DNA from 3 places in the Shewanella sp. ENK2 genome. Region 3 is predicted to be linked to each of the others. Evidence: predicted binding sites of a transcription regulator. Region 3 holds the regulator's gene; each other region holds the start of a gene.
The links. The regulator NrdR, encoded in region 3, represses ribonucleotide reductase genes. The targets are predictions, from matches to a motif close to AAACACNANATNTNGTGTTT.
Positions count from the first base shown of each region.

Region 1: nrdD (anaerobic ribonucleoside-triphosphate reductase) is a predicted target of NrdR. The motif match lies at 3,401-3,420, and genes of this name have one in related genera.
Region 2: nrdA (class 1a ribonucleoside-diphosphate reductase subunit alpha) is a predicted target of NrdR. The motif match lies at 6,385-6,404, and genes of this name have one in related genera.

Region 1 covers NZ_CP171406.1:70,892-81,941, forward strand. Annotated here, with positions in the region: gene ACGEDC_RS00370 (prepilin-type N-terminal cleavage/methylation domain-containing protein) at 1-521, shown strand, start outside; gene nrdG (anaerobic ribonucleoside-triphosphate reductase-activating protein) at 531-1,013, opposite strand; gene nrdD (anaerobic ribonucleoside-triphosphate reductase) at 1,220-3,340, opposite strand; partial or broken gene rssA (patatin-like phospholipase RssA) at 3,551-4,521, opposite strand; gene ACGEDC_RS00390 (DEAD/DEAH box helicase) at 4,654-6,039, shown strand; gene ACGEDC_RS00395 (DUF3010 family protein) at 6,119-6,556, shown strand; gene ACGEDC_RS00400 (YgjP-like metallopeptidase domain-containing protein) at 6,717-7,316, shown strand; gene ACGEDC_RS00405 (HNH endonuclease) at 7,350-7,784, shown strand; gene ACGEDC_RS00410 (peptidoglycan DD-metalloendopeptidase family protein) at 7,857-9,146, opposite strand; partial or broken gene ACGEDC_RS21290 (SbcC/MukB-like Walker B domain-containing protein) at 9,558-10,082, opposite strand.
Region 2 covers NZ_CP171406.1:4,432,446-4,443,495, forward strand. Annotated here, with positions in the region: gene ACGEDC_RS19345 (serine hydrolase domain-containing protein) at 1-988, shown strand, start outside; gene gyrA (DNA gyrase subunit A) at 1,096-3,777, opposite strand; gene ubiG (bifunctional 2-polyprenyl-6-hydroxyphenol methylase/3-demethylubiquinol 3-O-methyltransferase UbiG) at 4,133-4,858, shown strand; gene ACGEDC_RS19360 (HAD family hydrolase) at 5,131-5,802, shown strand; gene nrdA (class 1a ribonucleoside-diphosphate reductase subunit alpha) at 6,609-8,897, shown strand; gene nrdB (class Ia ribonucleoside-diphosphate reductase subunit beta) at 8,954-10,084, shown strand; partial or broken gene yfaE (class I ribonucleotide reductase maintenance protein YfaE) at 10,059-10,411, shown strand; gene ACGEDC_RS19380 (LysR substrate-binding domain-containing protein) at 10,534-11,050, opposite strand, start outside.
Region 3 covers NZ_CP171406.1:652,207-663,256, reverse strand. Annotated here, with positions in the region: gene ettA (energy-dependent translational throttle protein EttA) at 1-69, opposite strand, end outside; gene glyA (serine hydroxymethyltransferase) at 258-1,514, shown strand; gene nrdR (transcriptional regulator NrdR) at 1,691-2,140, shown strand; partial or broken gene ribD (bifunctional diaminohydroxyphosphoribosylaminopyrimidine deaminase/5-amino-6-(5-phosphoribosylamino)uracil reductase RibD) at 2,211-3,349, shown strand; gene ACGEDC_RS03055 (riboflavin synthase) at 3,436-4,092, shown strand; gene ribBA (bifunctional 3,4-dihydroxy-2-butanone-4-phosphate synthase/GTP cyclohydrolase II) at 4,162-5,265, shown strand; gene ribE (6,7-dimethyl-8-ribityllumazine synthase) at 5,387-5,866, shown strand; gene nusB (transcription antitermination factor NusB) at 5,881-6,285, shown strand; gene thiL (thiamine-phosphate kinase) at 6,375-7,331, shown strand; gene ACGEDC_RS03030 (phosphatidylglycerophosphatase A family protein) at 7,331-7,822, shown strand; partial or broken gene recN (DNA repair protein RecN) at 7,899-9,556, opposite strand; gene ACGEDC_RS03020 (AEC family transporter) at 9,697-10,662, opposite strand; gene ACGEDC_RS03015 (YjaG family protein) at 10,846-11,050, opposite strand, start outside.

The DNA.
Region 1 (11,050 bases), 580 kb from region 3:
TGGGGATCATTGCTGTTATTGCTGCACCGAGGTTTTTATCCGTTGCTGATGAAGCTCACGCATCAGGAATACAAGGTGTATCTGGCGCTTTTGAAGGCTTTGATGAATTAGTATTTGCCAAGTCTGCCATATTAGGGATCGAGAAAAATGATCGAAATAGTAGTTCAAGCTCTACTGACAGCCAAGGTGGATTTTATTTAGAAACAGGTGAATTTGTCCAAACCATATTTGGCCACCCTTGGTTATATAATCAAGATGCATTGACGTATTTACTTGATGCGAGCTTACAAGATGAAGGCCAGAATCAACCTGATAAAGAATGTGTTACCAATAGTGATTTTTGCTTCATGCTATTTGAAGGCTCCAGTGGGCCCACTAGCATTGGAGTTGCCTATATCCCCGGTAACTCTGTCGCAGTTTATTACCCTTCTTACAGCGTAAGTGACCAATGCTTTGCTTACTATGTATTTGACAGAACAGACAATAATGTCATTATCGGTGAAACGATTACCGGTTGTTAAATATGCCGACTAACTTAGTATAATCAACTGACTCAAATCGTGAACCACTTGATTAGCGCTACCTTTCCATTTAAGGCTTGGGTCGGCAAGATCTTGCTCAAATTTGCCATCAATTAACACATCTACGTAAGCTAGTACTTGTTGCTGCTTTAAAGACATTTCCGCTAATTGGTAGCCACTCCACAACCAGATATCTTTATCTGGGCACTCACGCTTCACTCTTTTTACTAGCGCTAACATGGCAGGCAAATTATCCGCAAATAAAGGATCACCACCAGATAAAGACAAACCACGACGTTTAATCCGTGTATCTTGTAAATCTGCAATCACTTGATCTTCCATCGCTTGAGTAAATTCATTACCTGAGCGTGGGTCCCAAGTTGATTGGTTATAACAGCCACGACATTGGTGCTCACATCCAGCTACGAATAAGGTACAACGCGTACCAGGTCCATTTACCACATCGACTGGGTAATACTGATGAAAATTCATAACTTTAACCCTTTAAAAAGCTAATGCACTGTAGTCAACTGTCTTAAAATATGCTGTTTAATACCATATCTAGCACTTAGTGACTTATTCCTAGCAGTCCTATTTCAACTCGCCTTATTTGATCTCGACCTTTTAAGACTTTAGCCACTCAAAAGATAAGGCGCTATTCAGCGCCTTATTGTTTTTGATATGACATAGAACGAGTACTAGATGTGTTTAACGCGGCGTTTTACTTCTTCTTGCTTACCATGGTTAAACGGTCTGGCGTCTGGGCTACCTAAGTAACCACATACTCGACGAGTTACTGACACTCTACTTGGCTCATGGTTGCCACATTTAGGACAGACAAAGCCTTTACTTGTACAGTTAAACTCACCAACAAAGCCGCAATCATAACATTCATCAATAGGTGTATTGGTACCGTAGTATGGCACTCGGCTATAGCTGTAATCCCAAACGTTTTCTAATGCTTCAACGTTATGTTGCATATTAGGGAACTCGCCATAACAAATAAATCCACCGTTTGTTAGCTCAGGATATGGCAATTCAAAGTCAATTTTATCGTATGGGTTTACTTTCTTTTCCACATCTAAATGGAAACTATTGGTGTAGTAGCCTTTATCAGTCACACCTTCAACCACACCAAACTGTTTTGCATCCAACTGGCAAAAACGGCTGCATAGATTTTCGCTTGGCGTGCTGTATAAACTAAAGCCATAACCTGTTTCAGCCTTCCACGACTCCGTGGCACGCTTCATAACATTAATAATTTCAACGGCTTTAGTACGCAGTAGCTCACTATCAAATACATGCTCTTCTGTGCCGTAAAGAGCATTAATTGTCTCATGAAGTCCGATATAACCTAATGAAATAGACGCACGACCATTTTTGAAGATTTCAGAAATATCATCATCAGCTTTTAAACGAACACCACATGCGCCTTCCATATATAAGATTGGCGCTACGCGGGCTTTAACACCGACAAGACGAGCAATACGAGTATCTAACGCTTTACGCGCTAAAGTCATCCTCTCATCAAGTAATGCAAAGAAGGCTTTTTCATCGCCTTTAGCTTCGATTGCGATTCTAGGTAAGTTAAGGCTAACCACACCTAAATTATTACGACCTTCATGAATTAACTCGCCATTCTCTTCATATGTACCTAAGAAAGAGCGACAGCCCATTGGCGTTTTAAACGAACCAGTAACACGCTCAACTTGCTCGTAATTTAAAATATCAGGGTACATGCGCATCGTGGCACATTCTAAAGCCAACTTTTTAATATCGTAATTACTGTCAGCCGCTTTATGGTTAACGCCATCACGAATAGCAAATACAAGTTTTGGGAACACCGCGGTTTTACGGTTTTTACCTAGGCCTGCCATACGTACTGTTAGAATTGATTTTTGAATTAAGCGTGACTCCCAACTCGTGCCTAGACCAAAACCAAACGTCACAAACGGAGTCTGTCCATTAGCAGTGTGCAGAGTGTTCACTTCATATTCTAATGACTGGAATGCGTCATGACATTCTTTTTCAGTTTGCGCCATAGCAAATGCTTCCACATCGCTCACGCCCCACTCTTTACCAATCACCAGTTGTTTCTGGTAACTCTTTTGCACAAATTCCGCTAACACTTCATCGATACGGTTAATCGTTGTGCCGCCGTAAATATGGCTAGCAACTTGGGCAATAATCTGTGCAGTGACCGCTGTGGCAGTTGAAATTGATTTTGGTGTATCAATTTCGGCATTACCCATTTTAAAGCCATGGGTCATCATGCCTGCTAAATCAATTAACATGCAGTTAAACATCGGGAAGAAAGGCGCATAATCTAAATCATGATAATGAAGTTGACCCGATTCATGAGCAGCTACAATGTCTTTTGGTAACAAGTGTGATTTAGCATAATGTTTGGCTACAATACCCGCGAGTAAGTCGCGTTGTGTAGGAATAACTTTAGCGTCTTTATTGGCATTTTCGTTCAAAATTGAGCTATCACTTTGCTCAACTAACCCACGAATTTCACAGTTAAGTTTACTTTTTGCTTCACGGCAAATATCACGATCATGACGGTATTCAATATAATGACGTGCAACCTCTTTATGAGGCCCTTCCATTAATAGATTTTCCACTAAATCTTGTAAATGGTGAATTTGTACTTCTTCTTCGTTCGCGACTTGATTTCGGATTACACCCGCAATGGTAGCGGCGTAATCAACATCAGCATGACCTGTAGCCGTCGCCATAGCAGCAACGATGGCATCCCTAATTCTAGACTCATCAAATACAGTCCGACAACCGTCCCTTTTAATTACTACAGGCATTACTTTTACTCCATTTATGCACAGGATATAAACACTATATATCCACAACAAGAAACCAATAAACACTAGATATGGTGTATTAAGCTATAACGAAGACTAGAAATCTATGATCTGGATCATAGTTTGATGAGGGGAAGTGAAATGAAAAATATTACTGCCAAGCTCTGCACTATTTGGCAAAACAGAGCTTGACCGAGTAATTGAAAAACGTTATCGCCCTAAAGCAGAGTTGATTAAATGAGCAGTTTGACGCACAGACTGCCTGCCAGCTTCAATGGCTTCTGCCGCACGATGAAACTCCATGGTGCCTATATCAGCAAGCTGAGGAACTAAGCAAACATCAGGTGGATCGCCCATCAGTCTGGCACGTTTATGGCGCTGCTCTAGAATATCCATTGACTGAGACATCACTGCAATCATGCCAGGATGGGATTTAGTCGACATCGAAAACTTCTCTGAAAAGCTAGCAATGTACTCTTTACCTTTACCCAGAATATCCATAAAAGCAGAGTCTGGCTCTTTGGCTTCTTGTTGTTGTTTTTCTAACGCTGTAGGGGCACGGCTTTTCATCTGTTGTGGCAACATATGCATACTGTTACGGCGATGGCCGTTTAAATCAACAGCAATGACCACATCAACTCCCATCGCACGACACATTGATACTGGAACAGGATTCACCACAGCGCCGTCGACTAGCCATCTGTCTTCTAGTTGAACAGGGGTAAAAACCCTGGCATTGAACATGATGCTCTAACAGCGTGTCGTAAATCCCCTTCTTTAAACCAAATTTCTTGTCCGGAGTATAAATCAGTTGCCACCGCTGAGAATGGTTTTTTCAGTTGTTCAATTTTTAGCTCACCAATTCGGCCAGCCAGCACATCAAAAACTTTTTCACCGCTTATCAGTCCGCCTTTACGCCAGCTTAAATCCATCAGACCTAAAACATCCCAACTGGAAAAACCACGCACCCACGCTTCTAGCTCATCAAGATGATCATTGGCATACGCTGCACCTACCAATGCACCAACTGAACATCCTGCAATTTTATCTGGATGTATTCCCATTTCAGCCAGTTCTTTCAACACACCGATATGGGCCCAACCTTTAGCTGCGCCACTACCCAGTGCCACACCGACTCTTAATGGTTTATTCACCGCAGGCTCATTTTCATGCTCCGACATCTTTTACATCCCTTGTAGCTTAATTTGACTCAATTAATCTTATAAACTCAGCATAACTGAGCCTTTAGCTGTTGGCTATCGCCTAGCATACACGTTATAATATCTGGCTATCATTTTTTAGGGGATTTACCTTTGTTATTTACCGATTTTTCTTTAGACAAACGCTTACTTGAAAGTCTAAAGCATATGGGCATTTCTGAGCCAACCGAAATTCAGCAGCAAGCCCTGCCAATTGCCTTAGCAGGTAAAGATTTAATGGCATCTTCAAAAACCGGTTCAGGTAAAACCTTGGCGTTTTTGTTACCCGCACTTCAGCGTGTTATTTCAACAAAAGCGCTTTCTAAAAAAGACCCTCGTGTATTGATATTACTACCGACAAGGGAATTGGCTCAGCAAGTATACGGTCAATTACGTTTATTAGTGGCAAATACCCAGTATAAAGCGGTGAGTATTTTAGGAGGGGAAAACTTTAATGATCAAGCTAAATCGTTATCTCGTGACCCTCATTTTATTGTGGCTACACCCGGGCGTATCGCTGATCACTTAGAGCAACGTCATCTTTACTTAAATGGGTTAGAGCTCCTTATTCTTGATGAAGCCGACCGAATGCTTGATTTAGGTTTTGCGCCGCAATTAAAAGCCATTAACGAAGCTGCAGATCACAAACGTCGACAAACATTAATGTTTTCAGCCACGTTAGATCATGACCATATTAATGATATTGCTGCCACATTACTTAAAACGCCGAGCCATGTCGCCATTGGGGCATCTCATAACGAGCATAAAGACATTCAGCAACGTGTGTATTTAGTTGACCACTTAGATCATAAGCAAGCCCTATTGCAGCACATTCTCAAAACCGAGCAGCATAAACAGGTCATCATATTTACAGCGACGCGTGCTGATACCGACCGATTAGCTAAATTACTTGCTGAGCAAGGATTGGAAACTGCCGCATTAAGTGGTGACTTAAACCAATCAGCTCGTAATCAGATCATGGACAAATTTAGCCGTGGTCAGCAGAAAATATTAGTTACAACGGATGTCGCCTCTCGTGGCCTAGATTTATTAAACGTGTCATTAGTGATTAACTTTGACATGCCAAAATTTGCCGAAGAATACGTCCATCGCATTGGCCGTACAGGTCGAGCAGGCGCAAAAGGTGATGCGATTTCTTTAGTTGGTCCTAAAGACTGGGACAGCTTTAAGAAAATCCAAGTATTTTTACGCAAGAATTTCGACTTTTCGACCATAGAAGGTCTTGAAGGAAAATTTAAAGGCTTAAAAGATAAGCCAAAAACGGGTAACAAAAATACCAAGGCCAATGACCCTAAAGCTGCCAATAAAAAGCGTAACACGGCTAAAAAGCCTAAAATTGCACCTAAACGCGATAAACGCTTTATTACTGGCGTCGATATTGGTGATGCGCCAATGCGTCGTAAAGCTAAGCCAGCCAAAATTGTTGAAAACGACAACAGCATTGTTGAAGACAATGAACACGAGCTTGGCGAAGAGTAAACCTCATTAAAACATCATGCTGTTTTAACAGTAAATCGGCATGATAAAGATTTAAACCAGATTAACAGTAAGGTGAAACATGAAAATTTGTGGTGTGGAATTAAAAGGTGGCGAAGCCATCATTAGCTTATTAACTTACGAAGTGGAAACATTCAACGTACCTGAGTGTCGTCAAATTTCTTTCAGCATTTCAAAATCAGCTGAAACAGAATCAATCCGTGAGTTTCACTTTGCTTTCCACAAATTAATGGAAGATTACAAAGTTGATGAAATTGTCATCATTGAACGTGAGCAAAAAGGTAAGTTCGCCGGCTCTGCGACCAGTTTTAAACTCGAAACCGCAATTCAAATCACTGACTTGCCTGTTGGCATAATTAGCCCTGTTACTATCAAAGAAGAGCTTAAGCGTAATCCGCCTCAAGCAGATTTAGATACTTTAGGCCTAAAGCGTGTTCAGCTGCCAGCATTTGAAGCCGCTTACGCACAGCAAAATCGTCGTATGTACGGTAAAGTCTAAGCTCTAGACAAATTTGCGAGCCTACCTGTTAACTTAACAAACACGTTAATTATCAATGGGTAGGCTTCATAATTAGAACACCCTATTCACCCCTATCAAGCGAGCTAACTCAATGAGCTCAAACAAACCTGCTAAATCGCCTCGAAAAGCACCTCCCCAAATGCCCATTAAGGTAAGTTCTGCAAAAGTGGCAGCCGCAAGAGATAACCTTGCAAGCTTAGTTACCAGTAAAGATGTAAAAGCCAAACAGCAACAAGAGGGGCAGCTTAAATACATCAAAGGCTACTCAGCCAACACGATTGAACAAGTTAAACATCATATTGCCAACGATACCCTCGGCAGGCTTTTACTAAATCGCTACCCAAGGATCCATGATATTCGCACTGATAAAGCGTTATATGACTATGCGATGGGATATAAACAGGCTTATCTAAAACAATCAGCTCCTTTGTCAAAGGTCATTTTTGATGAAAAAATCAGTTTAAGCCATCAAGCGTTAGGCCTTCATACCTATGCTAACCGTGTACAGGGCAGTAAAGTTAAAGCTAAAAATGAAATTCGGATTTCATCAAAACTTAAGTTTATCCCTGAGCCATTATTGAGAATGGTGGTCGTGCATGAACTTGCACACCTAAGAGAAAAAGAGCACAACAAAGCCTTTTACCAACTCTGTGAATATATGACAGCGGATTATCATCAACTTGAGTTAGATTTACGATTATTATTGACATGTATTGAGTTAGGCAAGTCACCGTATTAATCTGATTAAATAATAAAGTATTGGAGCGTTATCATGTATGTAGCAACCTATAGAGGTGAAGGGCGCAGAACCAAGCATTATAAATCAGAAAAGGCTGCACTAAAGTCTATCCGTTCCTGGTTAAAGATACATAGTCAACAGGGGTATTCTGTCGGGTTAATGGGGCCTGACATTTCCCCAACTGAATACCATGAGTGGGAACTGATACCATATGATGAACCCAAAATACTTTCGTTTTATAACAGCAAAAAATGGAATGACTTAAAAGCTGAGGCTTTTGAGCGATACGGAAATAAATGTGCCTGTTGCGGCCGCTCTCCTGAACATAATGTCATTATGCATGTAGACCATATTAAACCTCGATCAAAGCATCCAGAACTCGAATTAGACATAAACAACCTACAAATTCTTTGCGAGCACTGTAATACAGGTAAATCCGACAAGTTTGAAACAGACTGGAGAACATAAAAAAACCACTTTTAATATCGAATTAAAAGTGGTTTATATTGGATTAATACAGAGGTCTTAACCCTGTAAAGATTAACCTAGATCCATCATCATTTTTTTACTGCTGACCAATTGTTTAAATTGGTCCATTTGATTTTTAGGCAGTACCGAAGCTTCAACAATACTTACTCGCATTGGATCTGCTGGTCGACCGTTCACGTGAAACTCGTAATGTAAATGTGGTCCTGTCACTCGCCCTGTATTACCTGTTAAACCAATAACTTGACCGCGTTTAACCCGCTGGCCTTTGCGCACAAGAAACTTAGATAAATGTAAGTAGCGGGTTCTCACATTGTTATCATGCTCGATAACGATATATTTTCCAGCAAATCTATGATTGGTGACCATAGACACAACACCATCACCAGGAGCGACGACTCGAGTTCCAATTGGGGTGGCAAAGTCTGTACCGTTATGAGGCGAAACACGTCCAGTAACCGGGTGTTTACGCGTCGGATTAAAGCGGGAAGATAAACGGTATTGACGCTCTAATGGAATACGCTGGAAAGCACTCGCTAACCCTTGTCCACGTTCATCATAATAATTTCCATCCACGTTCTGAAACGCATTCACATTATTTCGACGAGTGTTAATTCTTACAGCTTGTAACTGTGTCGCACCTGTTGACTCACCTTCGATGTATTGATCATTCATTAGTACATTAAAGGTGTCTCCTGCACGCAGATCACGGGAGAAGTCTAATTTACTCGACAATAGGTTTTCAATGGTTTGAATTTCACGAGCATTTAACCCCGCACGTTGAGCGGAGAGGTAAAATGAGCCATTGATTTCACCACTAATTATCCTATTTTGCCAAATACCTTCGATATTGATTTCTTCAACACCAAAACTACCATCGTCAAAACGAGTAAAAACAACTTGATAAGCAGGATTAAAATACAGTTCTAACTTAGTCAGTTGTTGCTGGTCATCTTGAAAAAATTGTATCCGATTACCTACTGCTAAGGTATCTAACGCAAGTACATTCAAATCAGCTTCAAGCACTTTATACATGGTTTGCTGACCAATGCCCGCAAGCTCGAATAAATGGCCTAATGTGTCGCCATTTTCAATAATACGTTCGAAACTCGGTTTTTCGGGCTCAATAACATCTATTGGTGCAGAATCAGATAAATTCGGGATCAATGATTCGATGTCTAAAGCCACAGGAATGCGTTGAGAAGAGAACTCTTGCGGTGTTGGCCACAACAAAGCTGCTGCCACTACGAATACGCTGGCAAGTAATAATTTTCTGTGTATTGCAGGTAAGCCTTGCACCTTATTAAATCGAGCTTGGCCCCTGCTTTTATTTGCTGAAAGCAATCTTGCATCCGCCTTAATACTGAATAAAAAATAATACCTTCTAGCTAAACCGATAGAATATTAAAAATGGGTACTTAAGCACTAGAAGATATATTAGCGAACTGTTATATCAAAAATAGTTACGAATAAAAATACAAACTGTCGTTTGAACTGCATAAATTTGAACTCTGCACAGTTCAAATGAACACTTCTAAAGCGAAAGTAAATGGCATGGGAAGGGACTGTTACTAGAAGTTTGCAACCATATCAAGACTGCATAAGTCGTGCATATTTAATGACGATTAATGAAATCTAGGTAGAATTATTACCCTCAACTTACTGAAATCAGCATGAATATTTCAGTAAGTGAGAGATTTGCTTTCGACGTAATGGCTAATCCATTGTAATAATAAATCGGGCTTGAGCTACAAATTATGTCTCAGCTGAGTCGAACTTATAGTCAGCCTGTAATCGACTCACCCCAAGGCCATTCATCTTATTTACTTTAATTTGCACACTTATCCGCTCTTTCATCGCCTCAATATGACTGATAACCCCAATCATTTTGCCAGAAGCATTCAGGTTATCGAGCGCATCAAGGGCAGTATCTAGTGTTTGACTATCAAGCGTACCAAAACCTTCATCTAAAAATAACGAGTCAATGCTGGTTTTATGGCTGACTAAATCCGATAATGCCAACGCAAGTGCAAGACTTACAAGAAAGCTTTCACCGCCTGACAAAGTACGCGTATCACGCACTGCATCACCCTGCCAAGTATCCAGTACCTGTAGCTCGAGTGCTTCTGATTGTTTTCTTTCTAATAAATAACGACCTTGTAGCCTATCTAATTGTCGATTCGCCAACACCACAAGGTGATCAAGAGTGAGTCCCTGAGCAAACTTTCGGAATTTGTCACCCTTTTGCGATCCAATCAATGAGTGTAAATAAGCTATATCATCAAAGTCCAGTTTAGCTTGAGTAAGCTCAGCCACCAAGGTTTGTTGAGTGGTGCGGTTTTTCCCATCTTCACTTAATAAGTGTTTTAACTGCCAAACCTGCTCTTTCATGGCTGAAAGACGGGCTTCTGTTTGCTCATGCATGATGGCAACATCAGCAATATCTGCCTGATGATATTTAGATTCATCACCCAGCTTTACTAACTCAGCCTGTTGAGCCCTTGTTTGCTCAACAACCGTACTAGCTTTCAAAATACGAGTATCAAGCCCTTGCTTAAGTTGCTGTAGTGCTTGTATTTGCGCTACAGGCATCAATGCTTGTTCAAATTCAGTTTGATCAGCAAATGGACTGGTTGATAAAGCCAAGGTAAAAGTGTTTCTAGCTTCGGATACATCATTGACTGTGCGTTCTAGCTGCTGTGTAACGGCCTGCTCTTGTGCAGCGAATTTATCGAACTCTTGCTGTAGTTTGCTTTGCACTTGAGCCTGCTGAGTAAATTGCAACTCTGATTGCTGCAACGCTTGCTGACTACGCTGCTTTTCATGACTGATTTGTTTATCGCCAAAAACAGCGAATCGTTGCTGCTTTACACTCGTTAGCTCAAGATCCGTTTTCTGCAATAACTCATCGAGTTGTGATATTTGCTGAATTAACTCATCCTGCTGCTGAGTGAGTGTTTGAACTTGTTGCATTAATAACTGTTGCTGCTGAGTTAATTGTCCTTGCTGCTCAACTGCCACAGCCCATTGACCGACATCGGTTTGTAAATCAGCTAACCAGGTTTCCAGTTGTGAAAAGTCATTTAAAGTTAATCCAGCTTGATAAAATTGTTGCTGACAGCTAGATTCGAGCTCAGTAATGTTTTGCTGTATTTGGCTAAGCTGCTGCTTTGACTCAGTTAATTGCTGTTGCTGATTTTGCTGCTGCTGAGTGAAAAGTTGTAATTGATGTTGCTGCTGCTCTAGCA
Region 2 (11,050 bases), 1.1 Mb from region 3:
TGTTGAGGGAAATGAAGTTTTATCACTAAGTACCTTCGGCAAACGTAAAAAAGGTGGCAAACTCAATGTAAATCAAGACACTGTTTTTCGTTTGGCATCTGTATCAAAAACCTTCGCCGGTACCTTAGCGAGTATGTTAGTCAATGAGCGAAAGCTAAGCTGGCAACAACCTATTGTTAAGTACTTACCAGAATTCACTCTCGCCAATAAAGCTAACGCTGAAGAAATAACCTTAGCGCATGTAATTGGTCAAAGTACCGGTTTGATGCCTAATAGTTACGATAATTTAATTAATGCCAATGTTAAAATGGACAAAATTATCAACAAGTTCTCTGAGCTAACCCCAATGTGTAGCCCCGGAGTTTGTTATGGCTATCAGAACGTAGCATTTTCATTTATTGAAACGGCCATAGAGCAGCAATCTGGAATGGCTTATGAAGATTTATTGCAACAAAAGATTTTTTCGCCTCTAGATATGAATACTGCAACAGTCGGCTATGATGCTTTCATGGCAAGAGAAAACCGTGCAGAACCTCATGTAAAAACAAAATTGGGGTTTCGTAAAGTCACGGTAAAGCCTAATTACTATAAATTACCATCCGCTGCAGGCGTCAATGCCAGTATCAATGACATATCGAAATGGCTAATTGCCAATTTAGGTGAGAATCCTGGTGTCATTTCAAACAGTGTGATTAAAGATGTCACGACGCCAGGCGTTAGAACAACCAAAGAGTTACGCCGCCGTGACTGGCGAGCACACCTTGATAATGCACATTACGGTAAAGGCTGGCGAGTATATGAATTTGAAGGCCGTCCATTAATTTATCATGCTGGTTGGGTCGCTGGTTACGTGGCAGAAATATCGTACTCACCCGAGTTGAATATTGGTATGGCGATGTTGTTAAACGGTGAATCAAGAGTGATTGCTAAATTAAGCTCTACCTTTTGGAAAAATGCTTTTGAACAAGCGAATAAAAATAAATCTTAGTGCGTAACTCGCCCTATCCACTTGTTATCTTTATAAACATTCAAGCATAAAAAAGGATGCCATTTGGCATCCTTTTTTGTATCACACTATCAGAATGTTATTGGTGATTAAGCATCTGATTCTGGTGTAGCTGAATCGTCAGCAGCATTCGTTTCAATGCTCTCAGCGGTTTCGCCTTCTGCACCTTCTTCGATTTGCTCATCTTCTTCAATTTCATCAAGACGCTGCAAGCCAACCACTTTCTCATCGTCAGCTGTTCGAATAATGGTGACACCTTGCGTGTTACGACCAATCAGCGAAACACCATTTGAAGGAGTACGTACAAGCGTACCTTTGTTACTAATGAGCATGATTTCTTCAGATTCAGTAACTTGAACTGCGCCAACTACGGCACCATTACGTTCACTGACTTTGATAGAAACAACACCTTTCGTGCCACGACTCTTCGCTGGGTACTCTGATAAGTCGGTACGTTTACCGTAACCATTTTCGGTAACAGTAAGAATTGCACCTTCTTCTTTCGGAATGATCATGGAAACAACTTTTTGACCATCTTCAAGTTTAATTCCGCGAACACCAGTAGCCGTTCGGCCCATTGGACGGATAGCAATTAAGTCTTCACCAGTTTCAGGGTCTTTTTTCACTTCACCCGTTTCTGAATCACGTACTTTTTCGTTGAAGCGAACCACTTTACCTTCGTTAGAGAACAACATAATGTCGTCACTACCGTTAGTAATATCGACGCCAATTAATTGGTCATCATCTTTAAGGTTTACTGCAATAATGCCGTTTGCACGTGGATTACTGTATGCAGTCAATGCCGTTTTCTTAACCGTACCGTGCGCTGTTGCCATAACAATAAACTTATCATCAGCGTATTCGCGTACAGGTAAGATAGCAGTAATGCGCTCACCATCAGCAAGAGGTAATAAGTTAATAATTGGACGGCCACGAGCTGTTCGACTTGCAAGTGGTAACTGGTACACTTTAAGCCAGTACATTTTGCCAAAGTCAGAGAAACATAAAATCGTATCGTGAGTATTCGCAACAAGCAGTTTTTCGACGAAATCTTCGTCTTTCACTTTCGTTGCCGCTTTACCCTTACCACCACGACGTTGAGCTTGGTAATCAGTTAGAGGCTGATACTTCGCATATCCCATATGAGATAGCGTTACAACAACATCTTCTTCATTGATTAAGTCTTCAAGACTCATATCAACTTCATTTTGATTAATCACAGTGCGGCGCTCATCACCATACTGCTCAAGCATTTCTTCAAGCTCTTCTTTGATCACTTCCATTAAGCGTTCAGGGCTACGAAGAATGAAAAGCAAGCTTGCGATGAACTCAAGTAATTCTTCGTATTCGTTTAGAATTTTCTCGTGCTCAAGGCCTGTTAAGCGATGAAGACGAAGTTCAAGAATGGCTTGCGCTTGTTGCTCAGTTAAATAGTATTTGCCATCGCGAATACCAAAATCTGGTTCTAACCATTCTGGACGAGCTGCATCATCACCTGCTTTTTCTAGCATGCCTTGTACGTGGCCTAGATCCCACCCTTGCTCAACTAATTTTACTTTTGCTTCAGCTGGCGTTGGTGAGTTCTTAATCAGCGCAATAATCGGATCGATATTCGCTAATGCAATCGCAAGTGCTTCAAGGATATGAGCACGGTCACGCGCTTTACGTAATTCAAAAACAGTACGACGAGTAACAACTTCACGACGATGAAGGATAAAGCACTCAAGCATTTCTTTAAGGTTGAACAATTTAGGCTGACCGTTAGTCAGTGCCACCATGTTGATACCGAAAGAACATTGCATCTGAGTTTGAGCATATAGGTTGTTCAGAACAACTTCGCCTACTTCACCACGTTTAATCTCAACAACGATACGCATACCGTCTTTGTCAGACTCATCACGTAAACCTGTAATACCTTCAATTTTCTTATCCTTAACAAGCTCGGCGATTTTTTCAATCAAACGTGCTTTGTTAACTTGATAAGGAATTTCGGTAACGATAATACGTTCACGACCGTTATCTTCTTCAATCTCAGCTTTAGAGCGCATGACGGCACGGCCACGACCTGTTTTGTAAGCATCAATAATACCTTTACGGCCATTAATTGTTGCAGCTGTTGGGAAATCAGGTCCTGGAATATGTTCCATTAACTGTTCGATTGAAAGACTTGGTTCAGCAATCAATGCTAAACAGCCATTAATCACTTCAGTAATGTTATGAGGCGGGATATTGGTCGCCATACCCACAGCAATACCGGATGAACCATTAATTAATAAGGTTGGTACGCGTGTTGGTAATACTGCTGGAATAAACTCTGTACCATCATAGTTAGGTACAAAATCTACTGTTTCTTTTTCTAAATCGGCTAAAAGTGAATGAGCCAATTTTTCCATACGGATTTCGGTATAACGCATTGCCGCAGCAGAATCACCATCTACTGAACCAAAGTTACCTTGGCCGTCAACAAGCGTATAACGCATTGAGAATGGCTGCGCCAAACGAACGATTGTGTCATATACAGCTGTATCACCATGTGGGTGATACTTACCGATTACGTCACCAACAACACGAGCTGATTTTTTATAAGGCTTATTGTAGTCGTTCTTTAATTCGTTCATTGCGAATAGAACACGACGGTGAACAGGTTTTAACCCGTCACGAACGTCAGGTAATGCACGACCTACGATTACACTCATCGCATAATCTAAATAAGAATTTTTTAGTTCGTCTTCGATGTTAATTGGCGAAATTGATGTTGCCAGATCAGTCATAAACTGCTCGTTCCCCTAAAATTAGCGCACAATAATTATTCCATTTTATTGTGTAGCTCAAAAACGTGATTTGGCATTCTAACACAGATATATAAAGTGGCTAGACCCTAGAACAACAATAAGTGAATGCAAGTGAAAAACTTAATAAAAACAGCGATAATTCCCCTAATTTGATTCGTAAGTTCTACTTTTTAATTTCCTGATATACGTGTTTTGAGAATTAATGTGTTTTTTATCGGCAAAGATTGCTGCTTATATAATCAATTGAAAATTAATCTTGTTTTATCTCACTTTGTTTATTGAAACGGATGGTTATAATACCTGCAATAATCATAAATATATTATGGGTCCTGTTATGTCTAATCACGAAAACCAAAATCAACAAAATGTTGATCACCAAGAAATCGAAAAGTTTGCTCAAATGGCACAGTCTTGGTGGGATCCAAATGGTGATTTCAAACCACTACACCAACTTAATCCTTTAAGGTTAAATTATATCGATCAAACTTGCGGCGGATTGTTTGATAAACACGTTATTGATATCGGTTGTGGCGGCGGTATTTTATCTGAGAGCATGGCAAAAGTTGGCGCTAAAGTTACCGGCCTTGATATGGGTGATGCGCAAATTGAAGTGGCCAAGCTTCATGCGCTCGAAACAGGTATCGATATTCACTATGACACTATGACTGCAGAAGAACACGCTGCTAACAATAGCGAAAAATATGATGTCGTAACGTGTATGGAAATGCTTGAGCACGTACCGGATCCATTATCAGTGATTCGTGCATGCTGCGATATGGTAAAACCAGATGGATTTGTTTTCTTTTCTACCATTAATAGAAATATGATGTCTTACATACAAGCGATAGTAGGCGCAGAATATGTATTAAAGATGCTGCCTGTTGGTACCCATGATCACAGTAAGTTTATTAAGCCGTCAGAATTAATCAATTTGGTCGATCAAACTGATTTAATCTGTAGAGACGCCTTAGGCATTACTCATAACCCGTTAACAGGTGTGTATAAATATACCAATAAACTTGACGTAAACTATATGATAGCGACTCAAAAAGCTGGATAAATCACACAATTCAGGACATGTCCTTGATTCATAGTTAATGGTTAATGATTAATGATTAATGATTAAAGATTAAAGGACATGACCACTTATTGCCTATTAGCAGTGTTCAAAACCAGGCTAGTTGATGTTCTACACTTTTATGTAATGTCATTATTAGTCTTTTTACTTAGCTTGCTTAGTTAACCTATTTATTCGTTTGATTACTTAACCCAATATAACGTGACGTTACTCTTTCCATTATTGATAAACGAATTAAAACCTAAGGTAGTACAATGAATCAAATTAGTGCGACGGATCAGATTAAAGCAGTATTATTTGATTTGGATGGAACCTTGGCTGATACCGCACCAGATCTGGTATATGCATTAAATTTAGCCTTGCAAGAGCGCGAAATCTCCCCTAAGTCCGTCGAAGCACTACGCTATTCAGCTTCACACGGAAGTTTGGCCTTAGTAAATGCTGCTGTACCAGAGTTAAATGAATCAGAGCAAGTAAGCATTCAACAGAGTCTGCTTGAACACTATCAAAAAGTGAATGGTCAAAAAGCCTCTTTATTCGAAGGTTTAGCTTCATTTCTCACTTTACTTGAAACAAAAGCAATACCGTTTGGGGTGGTAACAAATAAACAAGCAAAGTTTACTCGTCCGTTAATTGATGCTTTAGGGCTAACTGAACGTTTAACTAGCATCGTTAGTGGCGACTCTACCCTTCACCCTAAACCTCACACTGCCCCTATGTTATTAGCAGCTCAGCAAATTAACTGTGCGCCTGCAAATATATTGTACCTAGGTGATGCTGAGCGAGATCTAGTCGCAGCTAATAATGCGGGCATGATTGGCGGCACTGCTATGTGGGGATACCTTTCGGACGATGATCAGCCAGAATTATGGCCAAGTAAAATTGTATTTAACACAGTTAACGATTTACTCCAATTTTTTGAATAACAAGAACAACTAAAATAGTACTCTTCATAAACTCAATGCTTACATGTAAATCTTAATGTAATGATGCAAAAGTGATTGGTAAATTGCTGCTTCAAATGTCACAGTTGAAGCATCATTGACATGACTCACTTTCGATACATATCAGCAAGCCTTTAATGCCCTCACTATAGAGTTTCTTTACTAACGACTTTTCTGTACTAACGGCATTGCTGTCACTTCACTTTTTATCTCACTGTTCTAAGGATAACAGTAGTCATTTTGTGCAATGAACTCATCAATGGCACTGTACTTTGACTCATAAAGCCAAATGAAAACTCATTTTTCATTTTACATTCAAACATCACAAAAAAAATCAAACTATTTTTATATAAAAACAATCGATCGCTGAATATTTTAGCGATCAATCCAATCACGTTAACTGTCTAAAAAAACAACGTCACGAGAAATTCAAAGGCTATTTTGCGTTAGCAGGTTAGCTTTTACTAACTTGAATGACTATCCATAAGATATCCACAACTTATTAATTAAAATCCTACTTGCAAATGGTGACCAACCTCACTATCTTGTATGTTAGTTTTTATAAAACACCATATCTTGTGTGTGACATCAATACGAGGCACTAGCGATAAAAGCTCAGTATCTCGCTGTAACACTAGTATTTTTATCAATATTAGTTTGTTAATTGAATTTGGATGATCAACTTACAAGGGACGTATTGTGATTTATTGGCGATCGTAACGTAGTCGATAAAAAAAGATCCAATGAATAAATTACACCAATAAATATCGAATCAAGGCCTCTTTTTAATGAACAGCAATATGACAGTCACTAAACGCAGTGGCGAACGCGAAACAATCGATTTAGATAAGATCCATCGCGTAATCGAGTGGGCAGCCAAAGGCTTAAACAACGTATCAGTTTCAGAAGTAGAATTACGTTCTCACTTACAGTTTTTTGAAGGCATTCCAACAGAGGCTATTCACGAAACAATCATCAAAGCAGCAGCTGACTTAATCTCTCCAGAGTCACCAGATTACCAATTTCTTGCTGCGCGTTTAGCTGTTTTTCATCTGCGTAAAAAAGCCTTCGGTCAATTCGAGCCTCCAAAATTAATTGATCAAGTCAATCGTTTGGTTGAGTTGGGTAAGTACGACAAGCACATTATCGAAGACTACACAGCAGAAGAGTTAACTATCTTAGATAGCTACATCGACCACTGGCGTGACATGGACTTCTCATATGCTGCTGTTAAGCAACTTGAAGGAAAATACCTAGTTCAAAACCGTGTGACTAATGAAATTTACGAAAGTGCACAGTTTCTCTATATCTTGGTAGCTGCTTGCTTATTTGCTAAGTATCCAAAAGAAACACGACTTGACTACATTAAGCGTTTCTACGATGCCGTATCGACATTTAAAATTTCACTTCCAACGCCAATCATGGCTGGTGTGCGCACCCCTACTCGTCAATTCAGTTCGTGCGTATTAATTGAATGTGACGATAGCCTTGATTCAATCAATGCGACAGCATCTTCAATTGTAAAATACGTAAGTCAACGTGCGGGTATTGGAATCAACGCAGGCCGTATTCGAGCTTTAGGTAGCCCAATCCGAGGCGGTGAAGCATTCCACACTGGTTGCTTACCGTTTTATAAATATTTCCAAACTGCGGTAAAGTCTTGCTCACAAGGCGGAGTTCGTGGCGGCGCAGCGACATTATTTTACCCATTATGGCACCTAGAGGTTGAATCACTTCTTGTGCTTAAAAATAACCGTGGTGTAGAAGATAACCGTGTTCGTCATTTAGATTACGGCGTGCAATTAAACAAATTGATGTACCAACGCTTAATTAAGTCTGAAAATATTAGCTTATTTAGCCCATCTGATGTACCTGGTTTATACGATGCATTCTTCGCTGACCAAGTAGAGTTTGAGCGCCTATATCTTCAATACGAAGCGGATAGCAGCATTCGTCGTAAAGAGATTAAAGCCGTTGAATTGTTTTCATTAATGATGCAAGAACGAGCATCAACTGGCCGAATCTATATTCAAAATGTTGATCACTGTAATACTCATAGTCCATTTGACCCGCAAGTAGCGCCAATTAAACAGTCTAACCTTTGTTTAGAAATCGCTTTACCAACTAAGCCAATGCGTAACATTGAAGATCCTAATGGTGAAATTGCATTATGTACTTTATCAGCGCTTAACTTGGGTGCTATCAAAGACTTATCTGAATTAGAACCGCTTGCAGACCTAGCCGTTCGTGCATTAGATAATTTACTTGATTATCAAGATTACCCAATTATCTCTGCTCAACTGGGTTCTATGAACCGTAGAACGCTAGGTATAGGCGTTATTAACTTCGCAAATTACCTTGCGAAAAATGGCATGAAATATTCTGATGGCTCTGGTAATAACTTAACCCATAAGACATTTGAAGCGATTCAGTTCTACTTACTCAAAGCTTCTATGAACCTAGCAAAAGAGCAAGGTGCATGTCCTTTATTTAATGAAACTACTTACGCTGAAGGTGTTTTACCAATTGACACATATAAGCGTGATTTAGACAAAATCTGTGATGAACCATTACATATGGATTGGGAAGGATTACGTAGTGACATTAAAGCTCACGGCTTACGTAACTCTACTCTATCAGCATTAATGCCATCAGAAACGTCTTCGCAAATTTCTAACGCTACAAATGGCATCGAGCCACCACGTGGCTTAATCAGCGTTAAAGCAAGTAAAGATGGGCAATTAAAGCAAGTTGTTCCTGACTTTGATGAGCTAAAACATCAATATGAATTGCTGTGGAATATGCCAAATAATGATGGTTATTTACAGCTCGTTGGTATCATGCAAAAATTCGTCGACCAAGCAATTTCGGCTAATACTAACTACGATCCAACACGTTTTGACGGTCAAAAAGTACCGATGAAAACCTTGCTGAAAGATCTATTAACAGCCTATAAACTTGGTGTTAAAACACTTTACTATCACAACACCCGTGATGGTGCATCAGACAACCTTGATGACATTACCGTCGTTGAGAAAGAAGATGATGGCTGTGCAGGCGGCGCTTGTAAGATTTAATTCAACAATTTGCATTTAAATGCGGGGACTTATCCCCGCTTTTTTAGGATATATAAATGGCTTATTCTACTTTTTGTCAAACACCAAATAATCCGATGAACGAACCTATGTTCATGGGACAGTCAGTTAACGTTGCTCGTTATGATCAACAAAAATATGAAGTTTTTGAAAAGCTAATTGAAAAGCAATTATCTTTTTTCTGGCGCCCAGAAGAAGTAGACGTAAGCAAAGACAAAATTGATTACCAAGGTTTACCAGAACATGAAAAACACATTTTCATTTCAAACCTTAAGTACCAAACATTATTAGATTCTATTCAAGGTCGCTCACCGAATGTGGCGTTATTACCGTTAGTATCGTTACCTGAATTAGAAACATGGATTGAAACTTGGTCTTTTTCAGAAACAATTCACTCGCGTTCTTATACCCACATTATTCGTAATATTGTTAATGATCCGTCTGTCGTATTTGATGATATCGTGGTGAATAAAGAAATTTTAAAACGTGCAGGTGATATTGCTCAATACTACGATGATTTAATTGAACTGACCCAAGTGCTCAATTTACATGGTGAAGGAACACATCTGGTTAACGGTAAACAAATCACTGTTAGTCCACGTATCCTTAAAAAGTCTCTGTATTTATGCATGATGTCTGTAAATGCATTAGAAGCGATTCGTTTTTATGTCAGTTTTGCATGTTCATTTGCTTTCGCTGAACGTAAATTAATGGAAGGCAATGCGAAAATTATTCGTTTAATTGCTCGTGATGAAGCCTTACATTTAAATAGCACTCAGCATATTCTTAATATTATGCAAGGTGGCAAAGATGATCCTGAAATGGGTGAAATTGCCAAAGAGTGTCACGATCAAGCCTACGATATTTTTTATAAAGCAGCTGAGCAAGAGAAAGAATGGGCTAAATACTTATTCAAAGACGGTTCAATGATCGGCTTAAATGAGCAAATTTTATGTCAGTACGTTGAGTACATTACTAACCAACGTATGAAAGCCGTTAACTTGCCTCAACCCTATGCAGAACAAACTAACCCGTTACCATGGATGAAAAACTGGCTTGAAAGTGATGCTGTACAAGTGGCACCACAAGAAGTTGAAGTCTCATCTTACTTAGTTGGTCAAATTGATTCGGCCGTTGACAGCGATGAGTTTTCTGACTTTGACCTATAAGCCCAACTTTAAAAAAGCACCTATTGTTAGCTTAAATGGTGAGCCAGTGTTGTTGTTTAATCAACAACAACACACCTTACTAGATGTACTCGAAATAAAAAAGTTAATATCTTTTCTGAATGCAGAAATGGTTTTTGCGGTTCGTGTAAAACTCGCATCAATAAAGGTTCAGTGACTTATATCTCTGAACCTTTGGTCGAACTAGAAGCTGATGAATGCTTGCCTTGTTGCTGTGTACCTGAGACGAACCTAGATCTCGATCTCACTACAGATGAACCAAGTAACCTTTATGTTCAGCATAACAAAACACTGATTACACTCGATTAAATATGAAACGAGCCTTCTCGCTCGTTTCCCTTTTCAATAGCAAGTATTCGTTTTTACCGATTATCTAATTGCCGTAGTAAACCAAATTTCAACAAAAAAGTCGCCAAGATAAATAGTTAACCCTAATTTTTGTTCTTTTTAGCCTCAAGAAACATAGCTTCAAGTTCAGCAAACATCCAGTTCATAATATTGCCAGCACCTTTGTCTCGTCGTTTAACTAACCCCATTTCAATCAACAATGATTCGGGTATATGGTAAGTGCTCAACTCTTTTATTTCACCTGAATACCACTGAGAACCGGCAATATGTTCTGGAACCAACGCCCAACCCAAGCCACGAGTAACAAGTGACGTCATGTAATAGTAACTGTCAACATGCCAACAATTTGCAGATATGGGTTTACTTGCAGTTTGCAAGTCACAAATAACCAGTTGTCGATATTCATTTAGCTGCGATATGTTTGGAACCGGGATATCTGCTAATGGATGATCAACCGATACGATAAGAGATTGATGAAAGCTATCAATAGTAAAAAACTCTAGACGTTCACAAAGTTGCTCGCCTTGAAATAACACACCTAAGTCCGCTTTTCCAATATCTACCCAATGGGCAATATCATCCCTTGATCCATTTAAAATA
Region 3 (11,050 bases):
TTTGAGGATTTGTTTTTTAGGCGGAACAATCTTTCCTACCCGCAGCATACTATAGACAAATTGAGCCATTTTTAAGGTTCTTTAGTGACCAATGATGATGATAATTCTACTTTATTTTTTGTTTAACTCAAATTTTGGATTAATCAAATTAAAGATAATTTCCAATGAAATTCATGTTCTAAATGCTGGGATTGTGACGCAGAGCAGAGTAGAATACCGCGCAACCCTATATATAAGAACTGCTGTTGGAGACACCAATGCTAAAGAAAGCTATGAATATCGCGGATTACGATCCACAACTGTTTCAAGCCATTGAAGATGAGACTCGTCGCCAAGAAGAGCACATTGAATTAATCGCATCAGAAAATTATACCAGCCCACGTGTTCTTGAAGCACAAGGTTCTCAGTTAACCAATAAGTACGCAGAAGGTTACCCTGGTAAGCGTTACTATGGTGGTTGTGAGCATGTTGATATTGCTGAAGAATTAGCTATTTCACGTGCTAAAGAGTTGTTCGGCGCAACATACGCTAACGTTCAGCCGCATTCTGGTTCTCAGGCAAACTCAGCTGTTTTCATGGCGCTTTTACAAGGTGGTGACACCGTTTTAGGCATGAGCCTGGCACACGGTGGTCACTTGACTCACGGGTCTCATGTGAGCTTTTCAGGCAAATTATACAATGCGGTTCAGTACGGTATTGATGAAACGACTGGCAAAATCGATTATGCAGAAGTTGAGCGTTTAGCTGTTGAACATAAGCCTAAAATGATTATTGCTGGTTTCTCTGCATACTCAGGTATCATCGATTGGGGTAAATTCCGCGAAATCGCTGACAAAGTAGGTGCTTACTTATTTGTTGATATGGCCCACGTTGCAGGTCTTGTTGCTGCTGGTATCTATCCGAACCCGTTACCACATGCACACGTAGTAACAACGACGACACACAAAACACTTGCTGGTCCTCGTGGTGGATTAATTTTATCAGCATCAAACGATGAAGATATCTATAAAAAATTAAATTCAGCAGTATTCCCTGGCGGCCAAGGTGGTCCATTAATGCACGTTATTGCAGCTAAAGCAGTTGCATTTAAAGAAGCATTAGACCCAGAGTTTACGACTTACCAAGAGCAAGTTGTTGCTAACGCTAAAGTGATGGCTAAAACCTTTATCGAGCGTGGCTATGATGTGGTATCTGGCGGTACTGATAACCACTTATTCCTGCTTGATTTAATCAGCAAAGATATGACTGGTAAAGATGCTGATGCTGCCTTAGGTAAAGCTAACATCACAGTGAACAAAAACTCGGTGCCAAATGATCCTCGTTCACCGTTTGTGACTTCAGGTTTACGTATTGGTTCTCCTGCAATTACACGTCGTGGTTTTACTGAAACTGAATCAGTTGAATTAACCAACTGGATGTGTGATGTACTTGACGATATTAATAATGAAGCCACGATTGAGCGTGTGAAGAATCAAGTGCTTGAATTATGTGCTAAGTTCCCTGTTTACGGTTAATACCTTTCAAGTGTTCTGTAACAGGAACGTGATTGAGTAAGACTGGCTTTATTCAATTTATCTTGGCAGGATAATCTTATCGATAAGGTTAACCTTATAAAGTAAATAGGATAAACTTTAATGGCTGTAAGTACCGAGTACTTACAGCCATTTTCTTTTTAATTTCAGGAGCGAATATGCATTGCCCATTTTGTAGCGCGACAGATACTAAAGTGATTGACTCTCGACTTGTGGCTGATGGCCACCAAGTACGTCGTCGCCGGGAATGTACAGAGTGCCATGAACGCTTTACGACCTTTGAAGGTGCTGAGCTGGTGATGCCTAGAGTGATCAAACAAGATGGTACTCGTCAGCCATTTGATGAAGAGAAACTTCGTGGTGGTATGCTCAGAGCAGTTGAAAAACGCCCTGTTTCTATGGATCAAATTGAGCAAGCATTAACAAAAATAAAATCCACGCTTCGTGCGACAGGCGAACGAGAAATTGACTCAGCTATGATCGGTAACTTAATGATGGAGCAGTTAATGGTGCTTGATAAAGTTGCCTATATTCGCTTTGCTTCTGTTTACCGTGCATTTGAAGATGTGTCTCAATTTGGTGAAGCAATCGCTAAGTTACAAAAGTAACCGCTTTATCATTACTTGCCGCTAGCAAAATATTGCTTTTTATCGTTTTGGTGCAATCAAGAAGGTTTTTATGTCTCAGTGGTCTATCCTTGATATTTCAATGATGAGTCTGGCAATTTCATTAGCAGAAAAAGGACGTTATACAACTCGGCCTAATCCAAACGTAGGCTGTGTGATTGCCGTTGGCGAGCAGATTATTGGTCAAGGTTACCATATTAAAGCGGGTGGCCCGCACGCTGAAATTCACGCTTTAAATTCAGTACAAACCAATCAGCAGCAAGATAAATTAAGCCAAGCCACTGCCTATGTCACCCTTGAGCCTTGCAGTCATTACGGCCGAACTCCTCCTTGTGCATTAGCGTTAATAAATGCGGGGATAAAAGGGTTGTTATTGCTGAGGTTGATGCCAACCCGCAAGTGGCAGGTAATGGTATTCGGATGCTACAAGAAGCGGGAATTGAGGTTGAAGTCGGATTATTAACCGAGCAAGCCAAACAACTTAATCTTGGGTTTACTAAGCGAATGCTCACTGGCTTGCCACTTGTTACCATTAAACTAGCTGCCAGTATTGATGGCAAAACGGCATTGTCTAATGGGGTGTCTAAATGGATTACAGGACCTGAAGCTCGAGCGGATGTGCAAAAGTTACGAGCTCGACAATGCGCCATTATTACTGGTGTAGAAACGGTACTTGCTGACAACCCTTCTATGAATGTCCGTTATGAAGAATTAGGCAGTGTAAAAGAGCATTTAGCAGAAAGTGAAATCAAACAACCATTAAGGGTTATTCTAGATAGTAAAGCTAGGCTAACAAATGACTTTACACTGTTTGAAATAGCGTCTCCTATACTGTTGGTTTCATGTGTGGAATACCCCGCAGAAGTGAGAGAAAGATTTAACAATCATGTTAGTTGTATCACTATTGGTGCAAATGATGATGGACGCGTTGATTTACATGCGTTATTTACTTATTTAGGTAAGCAATGCAATACGGTTCTCGTAGAGGCTGGAGCAACATTAGCGGGTAGCGTCATCAAACAAGGCTTAGGTGATGAATTGTATTTATATCAAGCGATGAAGTTACTGGGTAGCCAAGGTCGTAATTTAATCCAGCTTGATGATTACCAAGCCATGTCAGATATCCCTAAAATACAACTTAACGATACGCGTCGAGTCGGTGCAGATCTAAGAATGATATTTGCTCTATAAGCAACAAGATTTTTTGCCATTATTTAAACGGTATTAGGCAACGAACACTGTTAAATAATATTGAATAAGATAACAAGTGAGTATTTATGTTTACCGGCATTATTGAAGCCCTAGGCACATTAAGAAAAATTGATCGCAAAGGCGATGATATTCGTTTAAATGTAGCTAGTGGTAGTTTGGATTTATCTGATGTCAAACTAGGAGATAGTATTGCAACCAATGGTGTGTGTTTAACGGTTGTACAATGTCTACCTGATGGTTATGTCGCAGATATTTCAGCTGAAACTGTCGCACTAACTGGTTTTGCTGATTATAAAGTCGGACAAAAGGTTAACCTTGAAAAAGCGGTGATGCCAACGACGCGTTTAGGCGGCCATATGGTAAGCGGGCATGTTGATGGCATTGCAAGGGTTGAGCAACGAAATGTGCGCGGAAAAGCCATCGAGTTTTGGTTACTCGCACCTGAAGACTTATCTCGATATATCGCTCATAAAGGCTCAATAACCATTGACGGAGTTAGCTTAACAGTTAACGAAATTGATGGGCATCGTTTTAGGTTAACGATTGTGCCACATACAGCCGAAGAAACGACCTTGTTGGCTTTGCAAGCCGGCAGTAAGGTTAATATTGAAGTGGATTTAATTGCACGTTATTTAGAGCGCTTGATGAACGCTGAAAAAGTCACAAAATCCGAAGGCGGCATCACTATGGAAATGCTAGCCAACGCCGGATTTATGCGATAGAAAATAGAATACCCGAATATATTTAGCCTATGTTGCTGATATAGAAAAACTAAACATAAAGGTCTTAACATGGCACTACACAGTATAGAAGAGATCATCGAAGATATTCGTCAGGGTAAAATGGTTATCTTGATGGACGATGAAGATAGAGAGAATGAAGGCGATCTTATCATGGCGGCCGAAAAGGTGACGCCTGAGGCAATTAACTTTATGGCGACCTATGGTCGTGGATTGATTTGCCAAACGATGACCAAAGAGCGCTGTATGCAGTTAAATTTACCTTTAATGGTAACTAATAATAATGCACAGTTCTCGACAAACTTTACTGTATCAATTGAAGCTGCAACAGGTGTAACAACAGGCATTTCAGCTCATGATCGTGCTGTTACAGTTCAGGCGGCTGTTGCTAAAGATGCTAAAGCCGCTGACTTAGTTCAGCCTGGGCATATTTTCCCATTAATGGCACAAGATGGTGGCGTATTAACGCGTGCTGGACACACTGAAGCAGGTTGCGATTTAGCTCGATTAGCAGGTTTGGAGCCTTCAGGTGTGATCGTTGAGATTTTAAATGATGACGGCACGATGGCACGCTGTCCTGATTTAGAAGTGTTTAGTGAAAAACACGGTATTAAAATGGGGACAATTGCTGATTTAATTGAGTACCGTAATACCAAAGAAACCACTGTTGTGCGTGAAGCAGAATGTAAACTACCCACACGCTTTGGTGAGTTTACTATGGTGACATTTAGAGACACCATTGATAATCAATTGCACTATGCATTGGTAAAAGGTGAAGTGAAAGCTGATTGTTTAGTCCGTGTGCACTTGCAAAATACATTTAACGATTTGCTTCACTCTGAGCGAGATCAAAAACGTAGCTGGCCACTAGAAAAAGCGATGGAACGCATCGCTAATGAAGGTGGTGTTTTAGTATTATTAGGCCATGAAGAGCATTCAAGTGAGATGCTAGCCAAAGTAAAAGCGTTTGAAGCAGAAGACAAAGGTCAAGCACCAACAGCGGCGAAATGGGTCGGCACTTCACGTAAAGTGGGCATCGGTTCGCAAATACTCTCAAGTCTTGGTGTCAGCACCATGAGGCTATTGAGTTCGCCGAAACATTATCATTCGTTATCGGGCTTCGGTTTAGAAGTGACTGATTACATTGCAGAATAATTCACTAATTTAGTGAAGTTAACATTTATCATTAATTGCACAGGACTCAGGGCATTTTGCTGTGGTATTATACCGCCACTTTTGCCCAGAGCTGGGTGCTTTAGCTAATTTAGGTAAGATAATGAACGTAGTTCAAGGTAATATCGAAGCAAAAAATGCCAAAGTGGCGATCGTTGTATCGCGTTTCAATAGTTTCTTAGTTGAGAGTCTGCTTGATGGCGCAATAGATACACTAAAACGTTTTGGTCAGGTTGAAGATGACAACATTACTGTTGTTCGTGTTCCTGGCGCTGTTGAATTACCGCTGGCTGCACGACGTGTTGCTGCTTGTGGGAAATTTGACGGTATCATTGCACTTGGTGCTGTGATTCGTGGTGGTACTCCGCATTTTGATTTAGTTGCAGGCGAGTGTAACAAGGGTCTAGCTCAAGTTGCTTTAGAGTTTGATATTCCTGTTTCATTTGGCGTGTTAACCACAGATACTATTGAGCAAGCAATTGAGCGCTCTGGTACTAAAGCAGGTAACAAAGGTACTGAAGCTGCCCTTGGCCTACTTGAAATGGTTAATGTTCTGCAAGAATTAGAACAACAGTTGGTATAGTAGTAGGAAAAGTAATGAAGCCTTCAGAGCGCCGTAAGGCACGCCGTTTAGCTGTTCAAGCTATCTATTCGTGGCAGTTAAGCCAAAATAACGTTGCTGACGTTGAACACGAATTTTTAACTGAGCAAAACATTAACGGTGTTGATGTAGCTTATTTTCGTGAGTTGCTATCAGGTGTAGCAACAAAAGCGACTCAACTTGATGCGCTTTTAAAGCCACATTTAGATCGTGATATTGAAGACGTATCGCCAGTTGAGAAAGCCATTGTGCGCTTAGCTGCGTATGAACTCACTTATCGTAAAGATGTGCCATTTAAAGTGGCTATCAACGAAGGTATCGAATTAGCGAAAGCCTTTGGTGCCGATGACAGTCATAAGTTTGTCAATGGTATGCTAGATAAGCTTGTTACTCGTAAGTAATAAATAAAACGGTATCTTCGGATACCGTTTTTGTATGGCTTACCGATTTCTATAACAGTAGGTGGGCGGGCAACCGTACCAATTTTATCGTGAAAGAATTCCAACTTATTGAACAATTTTTCCGTGATAAAGGTCAGAAACGTCGTGATGTTCATCTCGGCATTGGTGATGACTGTGCATTAGTACAACCAGCTGAAAACAAATCTATTGCAATTTCTTGTGACACCCTCGTAGAAAATATTCACTTCCTACCTTCAATGCCTGCGCATGAGTTAGGCTATAAATCAGTGGCTGTAAACTTATCTGATTTAGCTGCAATGGGAGCTGATCCCGCTTGGATGACCCTGGCGTTAACCTTGCCTGATGTTGATAACGACTGGTTACAGCAGTTTAGTGAAGGGCTGTTTGAAGCTGCGGAATACTACAGTGTGAGCTTGATTGGTGGTGATACTACTCGTGGCCCACGCAGTATCAATATCACGATTCATGGTCAAGTTCCTACCGGTAAAGCCTTAACTCGTGGTGGTGCAAAAATCGGTGACTGGATTTATGTCACTGGTACCTTAGGTGATTCCGCATTAGGCTTGGATATTTTGCTAGGTAAGCAAGATGTTGACCCTCAGTTTAAAGAGTTTTTGATTAATCGCCATTATCATCCAACGCCAAGAATCTTGGCTGGACAAGCCCTGCGTTCATTAGCAACCAGTGCAATTGATTTATCTGATGGCCTTAACTCCGATATTGCTCATATATTAAAAGCTTCAAACGTTGGAGCCGTCATTGATGTCAATGAATTACCGTTATCGACTTCATTGGTTGGCTCAGTGGGCCCAGAGCAAGCAATCAATTATGCTTTGACTGGGGGCGAAGATTACGAGCTTCTTTTCACTGTACCTGAAGCACAGCGGGGCGCTTTAGATACAGCCTTAATTCACGCAGGTGTTAAATTTGTCAAAATTGGACAAATATGCGCGGGTGATAAATTAAGGTTGGTATCCAATGGCGAACCATTTGAGCTAGACCTAAAAAGTTTTGAGCACTTTTAATGAATCTATTATCAAACGATCCAGCGGTAAAAAAATTATCACTTAAAAATCCAGTGCATTTCCTAGCACTTGGGTTTGGCAGTGGGCTAGCAGCTAAAGCCCCCGGCACTTTCGGTACATTAGCAGCAGTGCCATTAGTTTACTTAATGGGGCACCTTAGCTTAACCGCATTTATTATTATCACTGTGTTAAGTACGCTTATTGGCTTTTATATATGTGATAAAGCAGCCAAAGACATGGGAGTCCATGATCATGGCGCCATTGTCTGGGATGAGGTTGCTGGCTTAATGATTACCATGATAGCTGCCCCAGCGGGCTTAATATGGTTAGTCATTGGTTTTGCACTATTCCGTTTTTTTGATATTTTGAAACCTTGGCCTATTCGTTGGCTAGATGCCAAAGTGCATGGCGGCTTTGGTATTATGATTGACGATGTTTTAGCAGGCTTTTTTGCATTAATCTGTCTGCAGCTTATCTATTATTTCGTATAAGTCATGATTGATAATCACTAAAAAGCCCACCAATTGGTGGGCTTTTTAGTAATTAGTGCGCACTTTACTATCTTAGCTATTGAAGTAGCTCTCGAGCGTTAGCAAGTGTGTTTTCTGTAATAACATCACCAGCTAATAACCTAGCTAATTCACTGATCCTTTGCTCTTTATCAAGGGGTTTCATTTGTGTTTCAGTGCCACCACTTTTACTAAACTTGTTCACCAGCATATGTTGGTGACCATTACCTGCTACTTGAGGTAAATGGGTCACACAGATAACTTGAGTAGATTCCCCTAAACTGCGCAGCATTCGTCCTACAACAGCCGCAGTTGGCCCAGAAATACCGACATCGACTTCATCAAATATGAGTGTCGGGGTGGCAACTTTTTTCGCAGTAATAACTTGAATACCTAAACCAATACGTGATAACTCACCACCAGAAGCGACTTTTGCAATCGGTTGAAGGGGTTGTCCTGGGTTAGTGGTCACTTGAAATTCAATTTGATCGCTACCAGTAACAGATTGAATGTCAGGGTAAAATTGACTTCTATAGAAAACTTACCCTTAGGCATATTCAATTCATGAATCGAACGAGTGACAAGTTTATTAAGCTCTTTTGCATAGCGAAGTCGGCTTTGGCTGAGTTTTTGAGCGCTTTTAATATAAGCTTGTTTACTGTCGTCAACTTGCTGTTGAATCTCATCTAGTCGGGTTGCATCGTTATTTAGCTCTTTTAATTCTATGGCTAATGCTTGATGGTGTTCAGCTAAATGCTCTGTTTGAACATGATGCTTTCTTGCCAGTTGCATGGCTTTGGAAATACGTTGTTCCAAAAATGCAAAATGCTCGGGATCTAGCTCTATTTTGCTTAAATAGTCTTGAACTTCACTGGTACTTTCTTGTACCTGAATTAAGGCTTCATTGAGCATGTTTGCAACACTTTGCAATGCTGGATCAAATGATTGTAATTGATCGGCAAAACCTATCACCCGATTTAATGAGGACTCAATATTGTGCTCATCGTCCTCGCTAAGCAATTGAAGCGTTAATTGACAATTTTCAATTAAATCACTGCCGTTAGCCAAGCGTTTGTGTTCTTGCTCTATTTGCTCAAATTCACCTGGCTTTAAAGCAAATTCGTCCAGTTCTTCGACTTGGTATTGTAGAAGTTGTTTGCGGGCAATACGCTCTTGTTGGTTTAACTGTAATTGTTTTAATTCATTTTCAATGAGCTTACAGCGTTGATAGCTTTTACTCACATTGTCGATAAGGATACTGTGGTTGGCATAGCTATCGAGTAAGGTAAGTTGATGCTCACTTTTAAGCATGGCATGGTGAGCGTGCTGCCCATGAATTCCGACAAATAATTGTCCTAGTGCTTTAAGTTGAGTGAGTGGGACAGGGTTACCATTAATGTAGGCTCTAGAGCGACCGTCGGCGCTAATCGTTCGACGTAAAATACATTCTTCATCGACATCAAGATCATTATCTTCAAGCCAGCGTTTAGCATACGGCACATCTTCAAGCGAAAACCGTGCAGATACTTCCGCTTTGTTTGCTCCAGGGCGAACGGTATTGGCATCGGCTCTATTGCCTAAGCATAGGCCTAGCGCATCGATAGCGATAGATTTACCGGCACCAGTTTCCCCTGTGATGCTGGTCATTCCGGCTTTAAAGTCAAGTTCAAGAAAACGTACAATCGCAAAATTATTAATGCTTAATTGGCAAAGCATAATCAATCCCTGTGTAAAGAAACACCAAACCACTGTATTTATAAACAGTCTACACTGTTTTTATATACAGTAAAGTGCTGGTTGCTAATTTTTTTGAGTTGTATTTATGCGGAAGTTTTTAGCAGCAAGAAGTTTAGTATTTAGTTGAGCTGTTCAAGTAATTGTTCAATCAGGGGAAGGCTAATAAAGGTGGCAAGGGTACTAATCAAGATGCATTTAGCGCTCGATAACCCATAGGTTTGATAACGCTGTGCGAGTAAGTAAACACTTGCTGCAGTTGGTAATGCAGCTAAGATGACCCCCATGATAAGTAACTCGTTATCGACATTAAAATAGCGTAGTAAACCATAAGCAATCAATGGCTGAATCACGAGTTTAAGTATATTTAATATGCCCATTTCGATTGCAAGATGGTGAGGTGGTGTTTCAGGCTCTGTACCTCCATGCATTGCTTTAGCGAGAACCATACCAATCGCAAACAGCGCACATGGGCTTGAGGTATTGCCAATTAACCTCATCATCATGCTGATGCTATCAGGAATTGGGATATACAAAGCTGATACCATGACTCCTAAAGTGCAACCAATAACAATGGGATTACTAATTAACGCATTCAACATAATAAGCACAGGGTGTCGTTTTTGCTTTTTATTGATGGCAAGTTCCATATTGACCATTGCAAAGGCAAACATAATGACAGATAACAAACTCGCAATAGCAGCAGCTGTGATTGCGTGATTGTTATCTGGATAAAGCATCATCATTAGTGGAATACCAATAAATGCGGTATTACCAAAGCTGGTATTTAACCCTCTGATAGCGGCTAGTGCCGGTTGTTTTTTATCTGCGATAGATGAAATGAGCACCGTAATGAAATAGGTCACAACCATTGCAATACCAAAGGCCGCAATAAAGCCCCATTGCATGATCTCATGTATATCGGTTTCGGCTAACGCAATGAATAAAATAGCGGGGAACGCCACGTAATAGACGTATTCGTTTAATGTAAAGTCGGTATCATGAGGAAGCACTTTTAGCTTTTGAACAATAAAGCCTAGCAACATGATGCCAAAGACAGCAATAAGGGGAGTTAAAATGTTGGCCATCATCTTCTCCTTATGTGTGTCTATTGGAAGTCAATGACATTGTTGATTTGACAGTCATTGGGGTGGCGAATAAGTTAATGATGCAAGTGCAACTCTGAGCGCACTAACAAGTGTGCTCAAAGTTTATTTATAGGCTGAATGCCCATAAATCTTGCCAATAAATATTCCAAACAAAAAACTCAGTTACTGAACACTGATCCCAATATTAGAAACACCAGCGTCGACTATTTCTTTACGTAACTCTTTAACGAATTCAGCTGATAATTTAGGGTTAGCTTCAATAATATCCAGTAGCATCCCTTGTAGTTCTTTTTCTTCCTGCATCACAGGATGTGCGAAAACAAACTCTTCTACGACTTCTTCGTTTAATTCATCTTGAAGTTCATCA